DNA from 4 places in the Geodermatophilus sp. SYSU D00867 genome. Region 1 is predicted to be linked to each of the others. Evidence: predicted binding sites of a transcription regulator. Region 1 holds the regulator's gene; each other region holds the start of a gene.

Region 1 (2,193 bases):
GCTGGTCGACGGCGGCACGGTCGCGCTGGCCGACGTCGGCACGGTCGCGTTCACGCTCACCGGCACGCCGGGCGGTCCCGTGGGCCGGGCCGGTCAGCTGCTGGTCACCGGCGGGGCGGTCGCCCGCGACGGCAGCCGCATCGCGCTGCGCACGTACACCGACGCCTACGTCTGGCCGCTGACCGGTGCCGACGTCCCGGGGGCGCTGGCCGGCGAGCCGGTGCGGATCGCGCTGCCCGAGGCGCCGCAGGGGGAGGCGGTGTCGTTCACCGCGGACGGCCGCGCGCTGCTGCTGGCGGGCGAGGGCGTGCCCGGGGACGTCACCGCGGTACCGGTCCCGGCGGGGTCCGCGCCGCCCGCGCCGGCAGGGTCCGACGCCGCCGACACCTCGCCGTCGGCGCTGCTCGGGGGGGACCCCGCGGGCCTCTCGCCGGTGACCGCGGGCGTGGCCGCCGCCGTCGTCGCGACCGCGCTGGTGTGGATCGGCGGGCGACTGCGCCGCCGCCGGTCCGGTGGTCCGCCCGCCGGCGCCTGAGCTCCGGCGCCGGCGGGGGACCTGCGGCTCAGACCCGCCGCAGGACCGTGACGACGCGGCCGAGGATGGTGGCCTCGTCGCCGGGGATCGGCTCGTAGGCCGGGTTGTGCGGCAGCAGCCAGACGTGCCCGTCGCGGCGCTTGTAGGTCTTCACGGTGGCCTCGCCGTCGAGCATCGCGGCGACGATCTCGCCGTTCTCGGCGGTGGGCTGCTGACGGACGACCACCCAGTCGCCGTCGCAGATGGCCGCGTCGACCATCGAGTCGCCGGCGACGCGCAGCATGAACAGCGTGCCCTCGCCGACGAGCTCGCGGGGCAGCGGGAAGACGTCCTCGACGGCCTGCTCGGCGAGCACCGGGCCACCGGCCGCGATCCGCCCGACCAGCGGCACGTAGGTCGGGGCGGCCGAGCCGTCGGCGGCCGCGGCGGGTGCCGCCGGGGCGGCCTCGCCCGCGGTCTCGCCGGGCAGCCGCACGTCGAGCGCGCGGGGCCGGTTGGGGTCGCGCCGCAGCCAGCCCTTCTTCTGCAGCACCGACAGCTGGTGGGCGACCGACGACGCCGACGACAGGCCGACCGCCTCGCCGATCTCGCGGACCGAGGGCGGATAGCCCCGCCGCTCGATCGAGTCGCGGATGACCTCGAGGACCCGGCGCTGGCGCTGGGTCAGGCCGTCACCGGCCTCCCCGCGGTCGGGGAAGGTGCGCACGGCGCCCGTGCCGTCCGTGCCGGCGCCGCGCTCCGCGGCCGGACGGCGGGTCGCCGTGCCGCCGCCCCGGGTGCCCTGGCCGGTCCCGCTCGTGCCCGCCACGTCTCCTCCTCGCCGGCCGCGTCCCCGCGGCCCGTCCGTCGCCCTCCCGGCCCGGGGGCCGGTCGGCGGGCGGTGCGCCCGCACGGACCGTAGCGCGCCGGCGCCGCAGGTTCAAACGTGTGTTCGAAGGACACGCCGCGCCGCTCTCGCACTCGTCGGACCCGTGCGGTAGACATCCGGACAGACGTTCGATCGAACACGCGTTCGAAGCGTTCGACCCGATCAGGAGGAGCGGTCATGGGCAGCGTGCGGCAGGCAGTGCTCGAGTTCGACGCGGCGGTCCGGGTCCCGTGGCGGCCGCCGCTCCGCGGGGAGGTCGCGACCGCGTCCGCCGGCGCACGCCGGTCCGCGTCCCCGGGTGGCGCCGGCCGGCCGGCGCAGCGCGCCGCCCTGCCGGGCTCCGGTCCCCGCGTCACCGGGCACCTGCGGCCGGTGCCCGACCGTCCCGCCGCGGCTCCCGCGCGCACCGCCGGCCCGGCCGCCGAGGGGCCGCGCACCCGCCGCGACCCGGCCCGCCCGAGCGGGCGGCCGGTGCGCTCGGAGCCCGCCCGGGCCGCCGTCCGCGCGCGGTGCGCACCGGCCCCGGCGCCGGTGCGGCTGACCCGCCGCGGGCGCCGCCTGGTCACCGTGCTGGTCCTCGCCGCCGGCGTCGGCGGCGCCGCCCTCGGCTGCGGATTCCTCGCTCCCGACGACGGCCTGCGCCTGGCCGGCGAGAGCAGTGTCGTGGTCGAGAGCGGTGACACGGTGTGGTCGATCGCCGCGGAGGTCGCCGGCGCCGGCCAGGACGTGCGCGCGGTGGTCGACGCGATCCAGGCGCTCAACGACCTGGAGGGGGCGGTCGTCGTCCCCG
Region 2 (2,193 bases), on a different contig from region 1:
GCTCACCGTGCGGGTCAGCCAGCCGCCCGCGCGCAGCCGGGCCGCCGTCCGCTCGGACAGCCGCAGCAGCTCCCGGTGGACGACCGCGGGGTCGTCGACGTCGGTGGGGAAGGTCTCCTCGTGCCCGGTCGACCGCTCCGGCTCGTCGGGCACCACCCGGCGGGGGTCGCGGCCCCAGGCGAGCTCGTGCAGGTGGCCGCCGGCGGCGGGGCCCAGCGCCCGCTGCAGGGTGCGCGCCGGGACGTGCGCGAGGTCGCCGACGGTGCGCAGCCCCAGCCGCAGCAGCACCTGCTCGGTCTTCGCGCCCACGCCCCACAGGGCGCCGACCGGCAGCGGGTGCAGGAAGTCGATGACCTCGGCCGGGCGGACGACGAGCAGCCCGTCGGGCTTGGCGCGGGTGGAGGCGAGCTTGGCCACGAACTTGGTGCCGGCCACGCCGACGGAGCAGGTGATGCCCTGCTCGTCGAAGACGCGGGCGCGCAGGTAGTCCCCGATCTCGGCGGCGTCGCCCAGCCGGCGCCCGGCCCCGCCGACGTCGAGGAAGGCCTCGTCCAGGCTCAGCGGCTCCACCAGCGGGGTCACCGACCGGAACAGCGCCATGACCGCGCGGGACACCTCGGCGTACAGCGCCGTGTCCCCCGGCAGCACGGTCGCCGTCGGGCACAGGCGCAGCGCCCGCGCCGTCGGCATGGCGGCGTGCACGCCGTACGCGCGGGCCTCGTAGGTGGCCGAGGTGACCACCCCGCGGTTGCCCGCGCCGCCGACGATGACCGGCGTGCCGGCGAGCTCGGGGTGGCGGCGCACCTCGACGCTGGCGAAGAACGCGTCCATGTCGACGTGCAGCACCGTGCACCCCTCGGCACGCCCCCCCGACGACCCCACGCGACCTCCCCGTTCGAACACGTGTTCGGAGACTAGCGGCCCTCCCCGGGAGGCGGCGCGCCGTCCCCGGCGTGTCCGGGCGCGTCGGGAAGACGCTGGTCGGCGCATGTGTGACCGGCCCACGGGCGAGGTAGGTGGGACACCACCGACCGCCGTCCGGCGGACGGTCCCGACCCGGATCCCGGAGGAGCCCGATGGCGCTCGACGACGACGACATGACCAGCACGGAGGGTCCGGCCGACAGCGGAGCCGGCGAGGGCACGCCCGGCCAGCACGACGGCGGCGCCGACGGCGGTGCCGACAGCGGCGCGGGCCACGGCCCGGCCGACGGTGGCGCGGCCGGCGGCGGTGCCGACGGCGGTGCTGACGGCGGCGCGGACGGCGGTGCGGACGGTGGCGCCGACGGCGGTGCCGACGGCGGTGCCGACGGCGGTGCGGACGGCGGTGCGGACGGTGGCGCCGATGGCGGTGCCGACGGTGGCGCGGACGGTTCGGCCTGAGCCAGGACCCGACCGCCGCGGGGCCGGGCGGGGCTGACGCCCGCCCGGCCCTGCGCCGGTGCACGCACCTCGACCCCGCGGTCTTCGCCGAGCAGTACTGGTCCCGCCGCCCGCTGCTCGCCCGCGCCGAGGACACCGGGGAGTCGTTCACCGACCTGCTGACGCTGACCGACGTCGACGAGCTGCTGTCGCGGCGCGGCCTGCGCACGCCGTTCCTGCGCATCGCCAAGGACGGCGCCGTCGTCGACGCCCAGCGGTTCACCACCTCCGGTGGCGCCGGCGCCGAGGTGGCCGACCAGGTCTCCTCCGACGCCGTCCTGCGGCTGTTCGCCGACGGCAGCACCGTGGTCCTGCAGGGCCTGCACCGGCTGTGGCCGCCGCTGATCGAGTTCGCCGACCAGCTCGCCGCCGACCTGGGGCACCCCACGCAGGTCAACGCGTACGTCACGCCGCCGTCCTCGCGCGGGTTCAGCCCGCACTACGACGTCCACGACGTCTTCGTGCTGCAGGTGGCCGGCGAGAAGCACTGGACCGTCCACGAGCCGGTGCTCGAGGAGCCGCTGCGCACCCAGCCGTGGACCGACCGCCGGGCCGCCGTCGCCGCGGCCGCCGGGCGCGAGCCGGTGGTCGACGCCGTGCTGCGCCCGGGCGACACCCTCTACCTGCCGCGCGGCTACCTGCACTCGGCGGTAGCGCTCGGGCAGACCAGCGCGCACCTGACCATCGGCGTGCACACGGTGACCCGCTGGGCCGCGGCCGAGTCCGCGCTGGACCTGGTGCGGGTGCTGGCCGCCGAGGACCGGGAGCTGCG
Region 3 (2,193 bases), on a different contig from region 1:
CGTGCCCGGTGCGGCGCAGGGAGAACTCGTCCTCGCCCAGCACGTGCGCCCGTGCCGGCGGCACGGTCGTGTCCACCGCCGGCGCGACCGCGAGGTCGACGCCGAACACCGGCCGCAGCCCGGCCGACCGGCAGGCCAGCGCGAACTTGACCGCGCCGTACAGACCGTCGCGGTCGGTCAGCGCCAGCGCCGTCATGCCGTGCTCGGCGGCGCGCGCGACCAGGTCGGCCGGGTGGTTGGCCCCGTACCGCAGGGAGTAGCCGGAGGCGACGTGCAGGTGGACGAAGGGGTCCCCGCTCACCGCCCGCGGGCGGGACGGTGCGCGGTGCCGCCGACCACGCGCGGCCGGGGCGCCGGCTCGGGCGTGGTGGCCAGCAGCTCCTCGACCACGGCGAGGAAGGTCCCGGCGTCGCGGACCAGGTCGTCGGCCTCGCGCTCGGTGACCGCGCGGGACAGCCCGGCCTCGGCGGCGGCGCGCTTGGCCGCGCCGGCGGCGAAGAAGGTGGCCCACTCCCCCAGCTCGGGGGCGACCTGCTCGAGCAGCACCCAGGCGCTGCGCGGCCGGCGGCGGCCGCTCTCCGGCCGGGTGCGGGCGGCCAGCACCCCCGCGGCGGCCCGCAGCGCCGCCAGGTGCGCGGTGGCGTAGCGCCGGCACGCGTCGGGGGCGTGCCGGGCCTCGGCCAGGGCCCGGGTGGCCTGGTCCAGCAGTTGGCCCGCGGCCGCCGGGAGCGGCGGGGGCAGGGGCAGCTGCTCGGCCACGGCGCGCGCGGCGCCCATCAGTCGTGCACCCGCACGAGCGACCAGCGGTTGTCCGCGGCGTCCCAGCACAGGTCGTAGACACCGGCGAAGCTCATCCGCGAGCGGCCGGCCCGCAGCGCCTCCACCCGGAACACCTCGCGGGGGGCGACCAGGTCGGCCGAGGCGCCGCCGGAGGTGCCGGCGGCCCGCTGCCACCACGGCGCGGTCTCGACCCACGAGTCGAGCAGCTCGCCGACGACGTAGCGGCCCTGCCCGCGCCAGAACTGCGCCGGCCCGAGCGGACCGCGCTCGACCTGCACCTCCTCGCCGGCCCGCTCGCCGACGTCACCCAGCACCCGGCTCATGCCCGTCTCCCCACCCCGTGCCGTCCGACGGTCCGCCCACCGCCCGGGCGGGGAAGGTCCCGGGGCGGTGGCCGACCTGTTCGAACGTGTGTTCGAACACGTCGAGTAGACCCGACCGCGCCGGTCCCGTCAAGCCGGACGCGCCACCGCGTCCTCCCCGGGAGGAGCCCCTCCCGACCGCGTGCCGGACGGTACGGCGGGGGTCCGACAGCGGTGGCAGGATCAGCGCATGAGCCGACCCGCCCACCCCCGGGTGGCCGCGATCGCCGACCTGCTCGCCGGGGCCGGCGCCACCGGGCGGGTCCACGAGCTCGCCGACGGCGCGCACACCGCCGCCGCGGCCGCCGCCCAGCTCGGCGTCCCGGTCGGGGCCATCGCCAACAGCCTGGTGTTCGACGTCGGCGGGCAGCCGCTGCTCGTGCTGACCAGCGGCGCGCACCGGGTCGACGTCGCGAAGGTGGCCGCCCTGCTCGGCGTGCCCCGCGTGGAGCGCGCCTCGGCCGCCTTCGTCCGCGAGCACACCGGCCAGCCGATCGGCGGGGTCGCCCCCATCGGCCACCCCGGGCCGATCGGCACGCTCGTCGACGTCGAGCTGGCCCGGTACGACCGCGTCTGGGCCGCCGCCGGCCACCCGTCGGCCGTCTTCCCCACCAGCTACGACGAGCTGCTGCGACTGACCGCCGGCACCCCCGCCGAGGTCGGGAGCGGCCCGACCGCCGACGGTCCGGCCGCCGCTCCCCACCCCGCTGCGGTGGGCCCGTGAACGAGGAGAACCCCGTGACCGGCACGACGCCCGCGACGCGGGTGACCGAACTGCCCGCAGGCTGGCTGCGCGAGCACATGCACGAGGCGCTGGCCATCTACGGCGAGGCGATGGGCTACGACGCCTCGGTGGTCGCCGGCCGCTACGGCTACGCCGTCCAGCACACCGAGCGCCCCGGCTTCCGCGCGGTCGGCGCCTTCGCCGCCACCCCGGACGGCGAGCAGCTGGTCGGCTTCGGCTACGGCTACCTCGTCGCCCCCGGCCAGTGGTGGCACGACCAGGTGCGCGCGGCGCTGGACCGGCGGACCGCCAAGCGCTGGCTGCCCG
Region 4 (2,193 bases), on a different contig from region 1:
TCAAGAACATCGAGGTCGCCGCCCGGACCGGTGGCGGTGACCCGGCGGGCAACCCGACGCTCTACGACGCCATCCAGAAGGCGAAGAAGTCCTCGGTCCCCAACGACAACATCGACCGCGCGGTCAAGCGCGGCTCGGGCGCCGAGGCCGGTGGCGTCGAGTACCAGTCGATCACCTACGAGGGCTACGCCTCCGGCGGCGTCGCGGTGCTCGTCGAGTGCCTCACCGACAACCGCAACCGGTCGGCCTCCGAGGTGCGCACCGCGATGACCCGCAACGGCGGCTCGATGGCCGACCCCGGCTCGGTGTCCTACCTGTTCACGCGCAAGGGCGTCATCGTCGTCCCGCAGGCCGACGGCGTCGACGAGGACACCGTCCTCATGGCGGTCCTCGACGCCGGCGCCGAGGAGGTCCGCGACCTCGGCGACACCTTCGAGGTCGTCTGCGAGCCCGGTGACCTGGTCGCCGTCCGCACCGCGCTGCAGGACGCCGGCATCGACTACGACTCGGCCGAGGCCGGGTTCGTGCCCAGCGTCACCGTCGAGCTCGACGAGGAGGGCGCCGGCAAGGTGTTCCGCCTCATCGACGCGCTCGAGGACCTCGACGACGTCCAGAACGTCTACGCCAACTACGACGTCTCCGACGAGGTGCTCGAGAAGGTCGGCTGAGGCGCCACCGGCGCACCGGCCGCCCCGGACACCACACCCCAGCGGCCCGATCCGGTCCGCCGGCGCCGCGGCGACGGTCCACCCGCCGGCGGTCCGGGCCGCGCCGGCCGACGGCGGCCCGGTGGGGCGCCGCGCCCCGGTGGGGCCGGTGCCGCGGGGAACCGCCGCGCCGGAGCCCGCTCGCCGCCCTGCCGCTGGACATCGACACCGGCGGCTCCGCCCAGGTGGCCGGACCCGGGCGCGGCGCCGCTGGTGGCCGCCGGGGTCGGCTGAGCGCCCGCGTGTCGCTCCCCGGACCGTGCCGCGTGTTGCGTCCCGGGGCCGTCGTCGGGGACGGTTACGGTTGCGGTCGAACACGCGTTCGGTGAGAGGGGGAGCGGGCATGCGGGTGCTCGGCATCGACCCGGGGCTGACCCGGTGCGGCTGGGGTGTGGTCGACGGCCGTCCCGGCGCGCGCCCGGCCGCCGTGGGCGTCGGCGTGATCCGCAGCTCCGCGGACCTGGACCTGGAGCTGCGGCTGCTGGAGCTGCACACCCAGGTCACCGCGCTGCTGCGCGAGCACCGGCCCGACGTCGTGGCCATCGAGCGGGTCTTCACCCAGAACAACAAGGGCACCGCCACCGGGACCGCGCAGGCGGCCGGGGTCGCGGCGCTGGCCGCGGCGCAGGCAGACCGGCCGGTCGCCTGGCACACGCCCAGCGAGGTCAAGGCGGCCATCTCCGGCAACGGCCGCGCGGACAAGGAGCAGGTCACCCTCATGGTCACCCGGGTGCTGGGGCTGACGTCGGCCCCCAAGCCGGCCGACGCCGCCGACGCGCTGGCGCTGGCGGTCTGCCACGTGTGGCGCGGCCCGGCCCAGGACCGGCTGCGGGTCGCGGCGATCGCCGGCGGCATCGGCGCGCCGGTGGTGCAGCGGACGCTGCCGCGCTGGCGGGGGGTGTCCCGGTGATCGCCTCGGTGAGCGGCCGGGTCGCCGCGGTCGGCCCCGAGGGCGCGGTCGTCGAGGTCGGCGGCATCGGCCTGGCCGTGCAGTGCACGCCCGGCACCATCGCCCGGCTCGCGGTGGGGGAGGACGCCCGCCTGGCCACCAGCCTGGTCGTGCGCGAGGACTCCCTCACCCTCTACGGCTTCGCCGACGACGACGAGCGGCAGCTGTTCGAGCTGCTGCAGACCGCCAACGGCGTCGGCCCGCGGCTGGCGCAGGCGGTGCTGGCCATCCACCCGCCGCGCGAGGTCCGCCGCGCGGTGTCCACGGCCGACGTCAAGGCGCTCATGCAGGTGCCCGGCATCGGCAAGAAGGGCGCCGAGCGGCTGATCCTCGAGCTGCGCGACCGGCTCGGCGCCACCACCACCGACACCCAGCTGGACGGCCCCGCCCCGGCCGGCCTCGCGCCGGTCACCCCGGTGGCGCCCTGGCGCGACCAGCTGTCCTCGGCCCTGGTCGGGCTCGGCTGGTCCACCAAGGAGGCCGACACCGCGCTCACCGCCCTCGCCCCGGTCGCCGACGAGCAGCTCGCCGGCACCG

What was found. Region 1 encodes LexA, which represses DNA repair genes until DNA is damaged. Its sites were predicted from a motif close to TCGAACANNTGTTCGA; they were not measured.
Region 2: dinB (DNA polymerase IV) is a predicted target of LexA. The motif match lies at 896-911, and genes of this name have one in related genera.
Region 3: ACI8AK_RS10070 (DUF6504 family protein) is a predicted target of LexA. The motif match lies at 1,184-1,199, and genes of this name have one in related genera.
Region 4: ruvC (crossover junction endodeoxyribonuclease RuvC) is a predicted target of LexA. The motif match lies at 1,018-1,033, and genes of this name have one in related genera.

Annotation. Positions count from the first base shown of each region.
Region 1 is NZ_JBJGZC010000021.1:7,510-9,702, forward strand. It holds gene ACI8AK_RS18540 (hypothetical protein) at 1-535, shown strand, start outside; gene lexA (transcriptional repressor LexA) at 564-1,343, opposite strand; gene ACI8AK_RS18550 (LysM peptidoglycan-binding domain-containing protein) at 1,581-2,193, shown strand, end outside.
Region 2 is NZ_JBJGZC010000009.1:22,091-24,283, reverse strand. It holds gene dinB (DNA polymerase IV) at 1-846, opposite strand, end outside; gene ACI8AK_RS10110 (BatC protein) at 1,077-1,382, shown strand; gene ACI8AK_RS10105 (cupin domain-containing protein) at 1,670-2,193, shown strand, end outside.
Region 3 is NZ_JBJGZC010000009.1:12,227-14,419, reverse strand. It holds gene ACI8AK_RS10080 (DNA polymerase III subunit alpha) at 1-301, opposite strand, end outside; gene ACI8AK_RS10075 (SAV_6107 family HEPN domain-containing protein) at 298-777, opposite strand; gene ACI8AK_RS10070 (DUF6504 family protein) at 777-1,103, opposite strand; gene ACI8AK_RS10065 (YbaK/EbsC family protein) at 1,333-1,866, shown strand; gene ACI8AK_RS10060 (GNAT family N-acetyltransferase) at 1,881-2,193, shown strand, end outside.
Region 4 is NZ_JBJGZC010000009.1:136,043-138,235, forward strand. It holds gene ACI8AK_RS10640 (YebC/PmpR family DNA-binding transcriptional regulator) at 1-668, shown strand, start outside; gene ruvC (crossover junction endodeoxyribonuclease RuvC) at 1,051-1,617, shown strand; gene ruvA (Holliday junction branch migration protein RuvA) at 1,614-2,193, shown strand, end outside.